2 regions of the Pseudarthrobacter sp. Y6 genome follow, and region 1 is predicted to be linked to the other one. Evidence: riboswitches for the same ligand, from Rfam matches in the RefSeq annotation. Region 1 holds a riboswitch; the other holds the start of a gene.
What was found. Region 1 has a riboswitch for cyclic di-AMP ahead of ACQCSW_RS04195 (hypothetical protein). Riboswitches for the same ligand answer to the same signal wherever they lie in the genome.
Positions count from the first base shown of each region.

Region 1 (5,133 bases):
GGTGGACTCCACGGCAGTGGTGGAGGAGGTCTGGGGAGAATTCGCTGTCCGGTACGGTCTGGACATCGCCGAAATCCTGCGCACTTCGCACGGTGTCCAGGCTGCCGACACCGTGCGCCGGTTCGCGCCGGCTGGGGCCGACGTTGTGGCGCTCACTGCGGAACTCGGCGCGATGGAAAGGGTGCGGACTGCCGGTATCGTCGCGTTGCCGGGGGCTGCCGAGCTGCTCCGCAGCATCCCGGCCCAGGCGGTGGCGCTGGTGACCTCAGCGGACAGGAGCCTGGCGGACATCCGCATGGACGCTGCGGGACTGGCCATGCCGGCCACTGCCGTGACGGCGGACCTGGTCACATGGGGCAAGCCGCACCCGGAAGGGTATCTGAAGGCAGCCGGGCTGCTGGGCGTGAAGCCGGAGGACGCCGTGGTGTTCGAAGATGCGCCCGCGGGAATCGCGGCAGGTGTTGCCGCCGGTATCCGGACGGTGGCCGTGGGTCCCAGTACGGGCGCTTTGCCGGCAGGCGTGCTCCATATCCCGGACTACAGTGCTGTGAGCGTCTCCGTGGAAACGGACGCCGGGGGACGGCAGATCATTTCTTTCCGGCTTTGAGATCGGGGACCTCGATGATGCGTTTGCCTGCGCCGGGAGCCGAGATGACCTCCTCCGGAACCTCAATGCCTGCCGTGTTGCCGCTGCCCAGGATGGTGGTGGTGAATTTCATGGCCCAAGTATGGCCCGGAGCCGCTGGGCTGGGAACCCTGACCGCCACGCCGGGAAGGCCCGGGGGCCGGAAGGTCCGGCTCAGTACCAGTTGTTCGACAGGTGGAAGTTCAGCGCGCCGCACGGTGACTGGTAGCGCTCCTGGATGTAGTTCAGGCCCCAGCTGATCTGCGTGCGGTAGTTGGTGAGGTAGTCCGCTCCGGCGCTCGCCATCTTCTCAGCGGGCAACGACTGGACGATGCCGTACGCGCCGCTGCTGGCGTTGGTGGCCGTGGTGGTCCAGTCGGATTCCTTGGTCCACAGCGTCTGCAGGCACTGCATCTGGTCAGCGGACCAGCCATAGGTCGCCAGCTGCCCGGCGGCGTAGGCCTGCGCTCCTGCGGGGTCATTGATGGCCACAACAGGGGCAGGGGCAGGAGCGGGTGCAGGTTCCGGAGCCGGAGCGGGCTCCGGGGCCGGGGCAGGTGCGGGTTCGGCGGCCTGGGGCGCGACGTTGATCTCGGCCGGCGCAGCTTCCGGGGAAGCCGGGGGCTGGATCTCGGCTGCTTCGAAGCTCAGCTTCGACTGGGCGCTGGCTTGTTCGGCGGACTGGTCCGCGCTGGCCGCAAGCGACGCAGACTCGGAAGCGTGTGCTGCGGCACTGACGCCGACCAGCAGGGCGCACGCCGTCGCGAACACCGCGACGCGCTGGCCCACGGAGGGAATCCGGGCCGCCTTGGACAATGGGGACATAGCTGCACCGAAGCGGGTCTGCTTGCGGTGGCTGTGGGACTTTGTGTCGCCCTGCGGGCGCGTTTGTACCTTGAATTCAGACATGATGGATCGCCTCTCACACCTGCGGAGTTAGCTGTCGGGTTCGGATGAGGGCATCCGGCCACACGGCACAATCACGTGTTGGCTTAACCCCAAAGGGCACTTGGTGCCCGGGACGGTGGGTCCCCCGCCTCTGCCTCTGAAAACGGAATCCGGGAAGCGGCAGAGCTTGGCGTCATCCGGATATGCGGCCCGAACGGGAACCGCACCTGTTCGACGGTACAGGAGCTGGAACCTTAAGTCACATTTTGGTAACAGGAATCACGACGACGGTGTGTCGACTTGCTGCGCTCGGACGTCGGCTGGTTGCGCCACGGCGCCGGCGGGGAGGAGCAAGGCGAACTCTGTCCGTCCGGCCCGCGATGTCACTTCTACGCTCCCGCCGTGGGCCTCCATGATGGACTGGACAATGGACAGGCCCAGGCCGCTGGTGGCCTCCGACGCCCCGGCGCCCGAGGCCGGCGCAGTGCCCTTGCGGGCCGCGTCTGCGCGGGCAAACCGGGAGAAACAAGGTCCACGAACTCCGCGGGGATGCCGCCGCCGTCGTCCGTTACCGTCACCGTCGCGCTGCCATCGGCAGACCTCGTGACGGCGGTGACTATGGTGGTCCCGGGCGGTGTGTGCTTGCGCGCATTCGAGAGCAGGTTGACCAGCACCTGACGCAGTTGGGACGCGTCACCGGTGACGGCGAGCGGCTCGTCAGGCAGTTCAAGGCGCCAGTGGCGGTCCGGGGCGATGACTTTCTCGTCACTGACGGTTTCGATCACAAGCTGTGTGAGGTCCACCTCGCTGAGTTTCAGGGGCTGCCCCTCATCGAGCCGGGCCAGCAGGAGCAGGTCCTCCACCAGGGTGGTCATGCGTTCGGACTGGCTCTGGACCCGCGCCAAGGATTTCCGGCCGTCCGGCGTGAAGTCCTCGGTCATCCGCATCAGCTCCGTGTAGCCGCGGATGGCGGTCAGCGGGGTGCGCAGTTCGTGGGACGCGTCCGCAACGAACTGCCTCACCTTGGTCTCGCTCCGCTGCCGCGCCTCGAGTGCGCTGGCGACGTTATCCAGCATCAGATTGAGGGCGTGTCCTACGCTGCCCACTTCGGTTCCGGGGTTGGAGTTCGACGGCGGGACGCGCACCGCGAGTGCCACCTCGCCCGCATCCAGCGGGAGCCGGGCCACCCGGGTTGCAACCTCGGAAAGCTGCTCCAACGGCTTCATGGTGCGCCGGATGAGCACGGTTCCGGCCAGTCCGATCAGCGCCAGGCCGCCAAGGGAAACAAACACAAAAGTCCAGACCAGCGACGCCAGTGTGCTCTCCTTGGCCGCGAGCGGAAGTCCCGTGACGAGGACATCGCCGTAGCCGGTTTCCACGGCCACAATCCGGTAATCCCCATTGGACAGCGAGCGGTCCACGGGAATGCCGTTGTGCGTCAGGGCCAGCAGGGTTTGCTTGTCGTCGGCCTCCAGGGCCAGGCGTGTGGTGTCCGAGTCCAGGAAGCCGCCGCTATTGATCTGGCCGTTCAGGATCCTCGCATTCAGCGTTCCGACACTCTGCCCGCGGGCATCCAGTGGGTCCGGCCTGCCATTGAATCCGCCCAGGGGCGGGCGGTCCGGATCGTTCGAGCGTTTGGCGGCCTGGCTCAGCTGGTCATCCAGCTGGCCGGTGAGAAAGGAATCCATCGACGCATAGCTGAACAGGCCCACGGCGCCACAGATGGCCACCAGCAACGTCATGGCCAACAGGATCAGGCGGGTGCGTAGATGCCACGTGTCAGGCTTCCGCCAGCTGCGCACGTAGAGCGGATTGGCGGGCCGTGCTTTCGAAGCGGACATGGAGCTGCTACTCGGCCGGCTTGATGACGTAGCCGGCTCCCCGCACGGTATGGATCATGGGCGGGTGCACCGCCTCCACCTTCTTGCGCAGGTAGGAGATGTAGAGCTCCACGATGTTGGCCTGGCCGCCGAAGTCATAGTTCCAGACGCGGTCAAGGATCTGGGCCTTGCTGATCACGCGTTTGGGGTTCTCCATGAGGTACCGGAGCAGTTCGAACTGGGTGGCCGTGAGCTGGAGGTCATCGCCCGCACGGGTCACTTCGCGCGTATCGATGTTGAGGACAAGATCGCCCACCACAAGTTCGGCTGTGTCCATCGTGGCAACGCCGGACCAGGCGGTGCAGCCGCAGCAGGACCTCCTCCATGCTGAACGGCTTGGTCACATAGTCATCCCCGCCGGCCGCGGGGCCCAGGATCCTGTCCTGGACGGCGTCCTTGGCGGTCAGGAAAAGCGCGGGTACCTCCGGCGCGAAGGCGCGGATCCTGCCCAGCAGTTCAACGCCGTCGAACCCTGGCAGCATCACGTCCAGCACCAGGACGTCCGGGCGGAACTCCTTGGCACGCTTGACGGCCTCCGGGGCCATCCGAAGCCACGGCAACGGACCATCCGGCCATGCGCAGCCCCATGCTCATGAGTTCGGAAAGGCTGGGTTCGTCGTCAACCACCAGGGCGCGGATGGGGGAGCCGTCCGGGTGGGTCAGTTGCGGAAGGTTGTTGGTCATGGAGTGCGAAGTGGCCATGGGACAACTCTCCGATCATTCGGTTAGCCCGCGCTATGGGGTTCCTGTGCGCACGCTGTGAATCCCAGCCTAGCGAGCTGAGTGGGGGGAGATGGGTGCCGAGAATGCGCGGGCCGGAGCCATTTCCGCTGGACAGGTAGCAAAAGGCAACGAGCAATTCCGGCAAGTCATGGCGCGGTGAATTTCATGGACTTAGCATCATTAAAGAGCGAAGATTGTTCGCCGCGAGGGGCCATTTGCGCACCCTTGGCGGACAACAACTCCCATTTTGTCGCCATTTCAGAATGGTGATCTGTAACACAAAACCGTATTCTGTCTCAGCATGCGGAACAAGGCACCCATTGTTACTTGCAAGTTTTCATTGTTACGTTGCACACTTCAATTGTGAACAAGAACTCAACAGCACCTGCAGCCGCAGAATATTGGCCCAGCACATCCGCTGCTGCCGACATGCGCTGTTGCCGAATGCACGCCTGACCTTCAGACCCACGAAGTTCCTAGGCATTCGCCCCCAGCCCAGCGTAGGGCGCCTTCCCCAGATCTCATTGCGGGGACAACCAGCATTCGAGCCGCGATGACGGCCATTCACATTGAGGTAAGCATTCATGTCAGTTGCATCCGGATACGTCCACATCTCCGTCCGTAACGCAGGCAAGGCCAGTCAGGCCTCCGGCCTCCGCCAGGGGTTCGGTGCCCGACCGGCATTCGCCCCGGCAGCCCCCGGCGCCAGCTTTCCCGCCCCCGGCTACGCACCCCAGGGCTACAACCCCAATTCCTACGGCCAGCTCCGCGCCGTCCAGCCTGCCGAAGCCGCGCCGCTGACCGCGCCTACTCCGGTTGTCGCGGGACCAAACGCTTTACGGCCCGTCGCAAACGACACCGTGGCCCGTGGATTTGTCCTCTACATGGGCATCGACGAGGAGACCGCAGCGGCTGCCGGAACCTCCATTGCCAAACTTGCCCAGGAAATCCGCGCTTACGCACAGTCACTCGTGACCGGTGCCGAAAGCTACGCGGCCGTGGCCGTGGCCCCGGCCG
Region 1 covers NZ_CP189574.1:850,310-855,442, forward strand. Annotated here, with positions in the region: gene ACQCSW_RS04185 (HAD-IA family hydrolase) at 1-607, shown strand, start outside; gene ACQCSW_RS04190 (hypothetical protein) at 588-719, opposite strand; gene ACQCSW_RS04195 (hypothetical protein) at 800-1,534, opposite strand; cyclic di-AMP (ydaO/yuaA leader) riboswitch at 1,540-1,692, opposite strand; partial or broken gene ACQCSW_RS04200 (ATP-binding protein) at 1,793-3,354, opposite strand; partial or broken gene ACQCSW_RS04205 (response regulator transcription factor) at 3,362-4,095, opposite strand; gene ACQCSW_RS04210 (winged helix-turn-helix domain-containing protein) at 4,701-5,133, shown strand, end outside.

Region 2 (5,133 bases), 680 kb from region 1:
GGCCGCGACCGCCTGCATTCCGCAGGCGAAAACAAAGGCCGTGGCAAGCTGCGCAGCTGCCACTCCAACGATGCCCCACTGCGCGGCGACCAGCAGGACTGGCACGAGAATCACGAGGCGGACGACGGAGATTGCGATGGAGAGCCCGGGCCGTCCGAGCGCCTTGTACACGTCGTTGGCACCCGCGCCCAGCGACCGCACTGCAGCGTACAGGGCCAGCAAGACCAGTGGCAGCACAGCGTCGGTCCATTTCTGGCCGAAAAGGAGAGGGACCAGGACCGGTGCCAGGACGGCCAGGCCCACGCCGGCAGTGAACCCATACAGGGACTGGATCTGGACGCTTTTCAGGTAGCCGTCGCGGAGCCTGTCCGGATCCGTGCGCACCTGCGCGTAGAGCGGGAAAAGGACCGTGGACAGTACAAAGAAGACGTTGAGGATCAGGGCCTCCGGAAGCCGGAAGGCCAACGTGTAGTAGCCCAGAGCCTGCGCTCCCAACAACAGCCCGATAATGAGGTAGTCGACGTCGAAAATCAGCCGGGCCAGCAGGCTGCTTCCCGCCACGGGTGCCCCGTAGGCAATGTTTGCCCGAAGAGCGTCCCTGCCCACCCGCCAGATCTGCCAGGGCGCATTCCTGCGGACCAGGAACCAGCACGTGAGCGCATACGCCACGGACCCCGCGGCTGTGCCGACGGCCAGTGACAACGCGCCGTGGCCCGTGAACGCCAGAACCAGGGTCACCGATCCCATGGTGGCGGCCCGGATCACAGGAGCTGCGGTCAGCGGTTTGAACTTCAGGTCCCGTCGCAGCAGGGCTTCCGGGACCGCCCCGAAGGACGTGGCCAACACCGAAACCCCCAGCACCTGGACGAGGGGCGCCGCGTCCGGAAGGTTGAAAAGGCCTGCGATCCAGGGCGCGGCCAGGACGGCGGCTGAGGCCAGGACGGCTCCGAGCAGCACGGAAATGAACAAGGCGGAGCGCGCAATGACGCCTGTACGCGGCAAATAGACCAGCGCCTGTGCCACACCGGCGTCGGCAACGGTTTCGGCGTAGGCCATCAGGACCAGCGCCAGTGCCACCAGGCCGTACTCCTCGGGGGACAGCAGCCGGGCCAGGACGATGGCGGTGCCCAGGACGATCATCTTTCCGGTGACGAATGCCAGCCCCTGCCACGCTGCGCCGCGGACACCGGTCCGGGTCAGATCCCCGGGTGCGTACGTCATGCTGGTGACTTTCCGGACGGGAGGCCGGTGCCGCCGGACCGGATCGCGCCGCCCACCTCGTCCAGATAGTCCTCGGCGACAGTCCGCCACGTTCTGACGGACCCGCCAGCGGGTGGGGTCCGGTGCCGTCCGGGCGCGGTCAGCCGCCGCACGACGTGATCCACGAACCCCTCCGTGTCCGGTTCGACGGCCAGCAAGGGGTGGGGTTCCTGCTCGCGGGCGGCCACCGGCGTCGCTACCACCGGGAGGCCGGCGGCAAGGGCCTCGCGCACGGAGTTCCGGATGCCGACACCGTGTTCGTCGGGAAAGACTGCGACGTCCGCGGAGTGGAAGACCTCCAGGACTGACGGCACGTTGGCGAGGACCTCCACGCGGGGGCCGGCCAGGGCTTGTACTGAGGCATCGGGGCACCGGCCCGCGAGCACAAACCTGGCATCCGGAACCTGCTGCCACACGAGTGGGGCGATCTTTCTGATCAGGACGTTTGCGCTGTCGATGTTTGGACCGTAGTTCAGGCTGCCAACAAAACAGGCCACCGGACAGTTCTGTCTGGCGGCTTCGCGCACCGACTTCTCGGCCCCGTTGGGAACGCTCCTGACGGGCCGCGCCAGCCGTTCCGACCACGTCAGCGCATCGGCGGCGCCCACAGTAAGGAGCCGCGCCCGCGACGGCAAGCGCCGTTCGGCAAGCAGGGCAAGGAACTCACGGGCGCGGTAGGCCGGGCGGAGGGTGCCGGCAATGGCAGTGTCCATCGCGGCGCGGACGGACCAGGGATCCACAGTCTGCAAAACCAGTGGGCCGCTCACCGACTTGGCCAGGAACAGGGCGTGCGGACCATGGATCAGGGTGGCGTCGTGGAGGCCGGAGAGTTGTGCCGCGACGGCAATAGCTTTGGCGGTGGACCGCTCGTGCTTTCCGAGACCGGTCAGGCCAAAGACGGACAGGACGGTGGCCCAGGCGCGGCTGCGCGTGGGCATCACATGCACGGCGTTACAGCGCGACCTGATTTCGGCCGGCACGCCCACCGGTCCGGCGAAGGTCAGAAGTGTCACTGCCACTTCTCCGGGAAGGTTCCGCAGCACCTCGAACGGAATCATGGAACTGCCGTCCCCCAGCATGGGGTCCCGGTTGGGCACGCTTTCTGTGATGTACAGAAGCTTCATTGCAAGAGTTTACGGGAGCCGCGGAACGTTCCGCCGGTCCGGCACCGACAACTGCGGGTTTACACAGTATTAAGGGAAGCAGGCGATTAATAGAAAGCGGACGACGGCGGGAGGTCCCGCCGTCGTCCGCTCACCGAAGTGACGCTGTTTACTTCCAGGCCCGCACGTAATCAACCTGGACCTGCGACGCAGCTCCGTATGCCGCCGGGCTGCTTCCCGACGCGCCGACATTGAGGACGATGTACTGCGGTGCGCCGCCGTCGTCGGTGGAGTAGGACTTCACCTTGACGCCGTCGAAGTAGACGTCCGCGGAGTTCGCCGTCCGGTGCAGGCCGAAGGTGTGGAAATTGTTGCCCCAGTCGCCGGGAACGGTCCCCTGGTTGTGGGCGCCGGATGTTGAGTGATAATTCACGGTCATCTTGCCGCTCAGGACCTCAGCGATGTCATTCTCGCCATTGGTGGGCCACGACTGGCCGTTTGTCCAGAACGCAGGCCAGTTGTAGAGGTTCGTGCCGTCGCCGGGGAACTTGATCCGGGCCTCGACATAACCTGTCGTGAACTCGTAACCGGTACCGGCTCCGCCCTTGGGGTTGGTTGAAACCAGCGCACCCGAGGTGGACGAATTGAGGGAAAGGGCAAGGTTGCCGCCGCCGACGGAAACGTTGCCGGGGCTGGTGGCGACCTTGTTCATGCTGCCGCAGCTGGGAGAGAACCAGCAGTTGGACCATTTGGCCGTGTCAAGGGCCGTGCCGTTGAATTCATCGGCGAAAGCCATGGTCCACGCGCCGGGGACTCCAACGGGCATGGTTCCGGTTGTGCCGGATGATGCAAGGGGTGCCAGGGCCGGGGCCGGCGCTGGTGCAGCCGTTGTCGTCGTTACCGGGGCGGGTGCGGGAGCAACCGCCGGCGCTTCAGGTGCCGGTGCCGGAGCCGTGGTCGGCTCGGTGGAGGGGTCCGTGGCCGGCAGTGGTGCCGGCGCGGGGCTGGTGTTGCGCTTGACCTGCCCCGGTGCCTGGGCACGGCTGGACGTGTCCGCGACGCGGCTCAACTCGGCGCTTTGTGGCGCCTGTTCGGTGACCTGGCCTAGGGAGACAACACCCAGCAGTGCGACCAGTGCGGCCGCTGTCAGCGACATGGTGCGCCGGGTCTTTGCACGGTCCGCGGACTTCTTCAGCGCGGACCGTCGCCGGGTGGGCGCCGCGGCTTCCTCGGAATAAGGGCGCGCGTCCGAGCGCGGCTGATCAGGGGATGCAGACATGAGTGATTACCTCTCAACGCCTGCGGAGTTAGCTGTCGGGTTCGGAGGAGGTCATCCGGCCGCATTGGAATGCGCGGCTTCACCCCGAGGGCATGTTTGTGCCATGCCCGAGACACTCGGGTCCCCCGCCTCTGCCTGAAACCTAGTGGATCCCGAAGGTGGCAGAGTTAGACGTCATCCGGGATTGGGGCCGTCTGGGGCGGCCCACCGATCGACCGTACAGGACCGGACGCGAATAATCACAATCGTGTAACGGAAGTTACTTCTGCGGAGCGCCCCCTTGCGCCCGGCGCTTCTGGCGCTCGCCTATCCGTGTTTGATGGGGTGGGCCGGCACGCCGACCCACGTTTCGCCGTCGGGCACGTTGCTCAAAACTGCCACCCCCATGCCCACCGTGGCGTAGGACCCCACCGACGTCCGTTCACGGACGCTGCAGTTCAGCCCCAGGTAGGCCGCCCGGCCGATCCGGACTCCCCCGCCCAGCGGCACACCGGCCGCGAACGTCGCGAAATCCGCCACGTGGTCGTCGTGCGTAAAGGTCACTGACGGCATGGCCACAACATGGGCCCCGAGCGTGACGGAGGCCGTCAGAGTCGCGTTCTTCAGGAGAATGCTGCCGCGGCCGATCCGGCAGCCTTCGGGGCACTCCACGGTGGGATCGATCGCGGTGGCGTAGCGGGCATCGCGCAGGCCCAGGGCCGCCAGCCGTTCCACTACGGCTTCCCGGGACTTTCCCGAGGCCAGGCACACCAGCACCAGCGCATGGGTGAACTTGGGGGCATCGTCGATGGTCCCCAGCACCGGCGCGCCGTCCACGGTGACGCCGGCCATTTCCTTGTCGTCGTCGAGCAGCCCGACGACGTCGTACTGCCCGCTGGCCCGGACCATGGTCAGGACTTCCCGGGCTAGCCCGCTGGCTGCGATCAGCACCAGGTCGCTCACCGGCGTACCCCGGCGGCCGCCCGGACGCTGTTCATGACCCGGTTCAGGCCCACGTTGTCCAGGCCGTGGAAAATCGGGAGAACCAGCGTCCGGTCGGTTAGCCGTTCGGTGGTCTGGAGCCCTGCGTTACCCGTATCGCGCCACCGGTAGGCAGGCTGCCGGTGTGCCGCCATGGCGCCGCGGCGCGCCGAAATTCCGGCATCGGCCAGACGGGCCAGGAGCCCTTCGCGGTCCGTGGCGAAGCCCGGGAGGACTTCGAGCCAGAAGGACTGGAAGTTGGTGGTACCGTACGGTGGGTCGGCCACGAACCGGAGCCCGGCCAGGCCGGAAAGGCCTGCCTCATAACGTGCGGCGATCTCCCGGCGGCGCGCCACGATCTCGCGCAGCCGGCCCAGCTGCACGATGCCGATGGCGGCCTGCAGATCCGTCATCTGGCAATCGAAACCAACTTCGACGTACACCTCCGGCGCGGCCATGCGGGATCGGCGGCGGTCCGCCGCGGGCACGTTCACGGAGTGGCTGCGGAGGCTCCGGGCCCGTGCTGCCCAG
Region 2 covers NZ_CP189574.1:168,076-173,208, reverse strand. Annotated here, with positions in the region: gene ACQCSW_RS00880 (lipopolysaccharide biosynthesis protein) at 1-1,221, opposite strand, end outside; gene ACQCSW_RS00875 (glycosyltransferase) at 1,218-2,384, opposite strand; gene ACQCSW_RS00870 (glycoside hydrolase family 16 protein) at 2,533-3,642, opposite strand; cyclic di-AMP (ydaO/yuaA leader) riboswitch at 3,646-3,800, opposite strand; gene ACQCSW_RS00865 (NeuD/PglB/VioB family sugar acetyltransferase) at 3,949-4,584, opposite strand; gene ACQCSW_RS00860 (DegT/DnrJ/EryC1/StrS family aminotransferase) at 4,581-5,133, opposite strand, start outside.
Region 2: linked by a shared signal. The riboswitch ahead of ACQCSW_RS00870 (glycoside hydrolase family 16 protein) and the one ahead of ACQCSW_RS04195 (hypothetical protein) in region 1 are both predicted to bind cyclic di-AMP.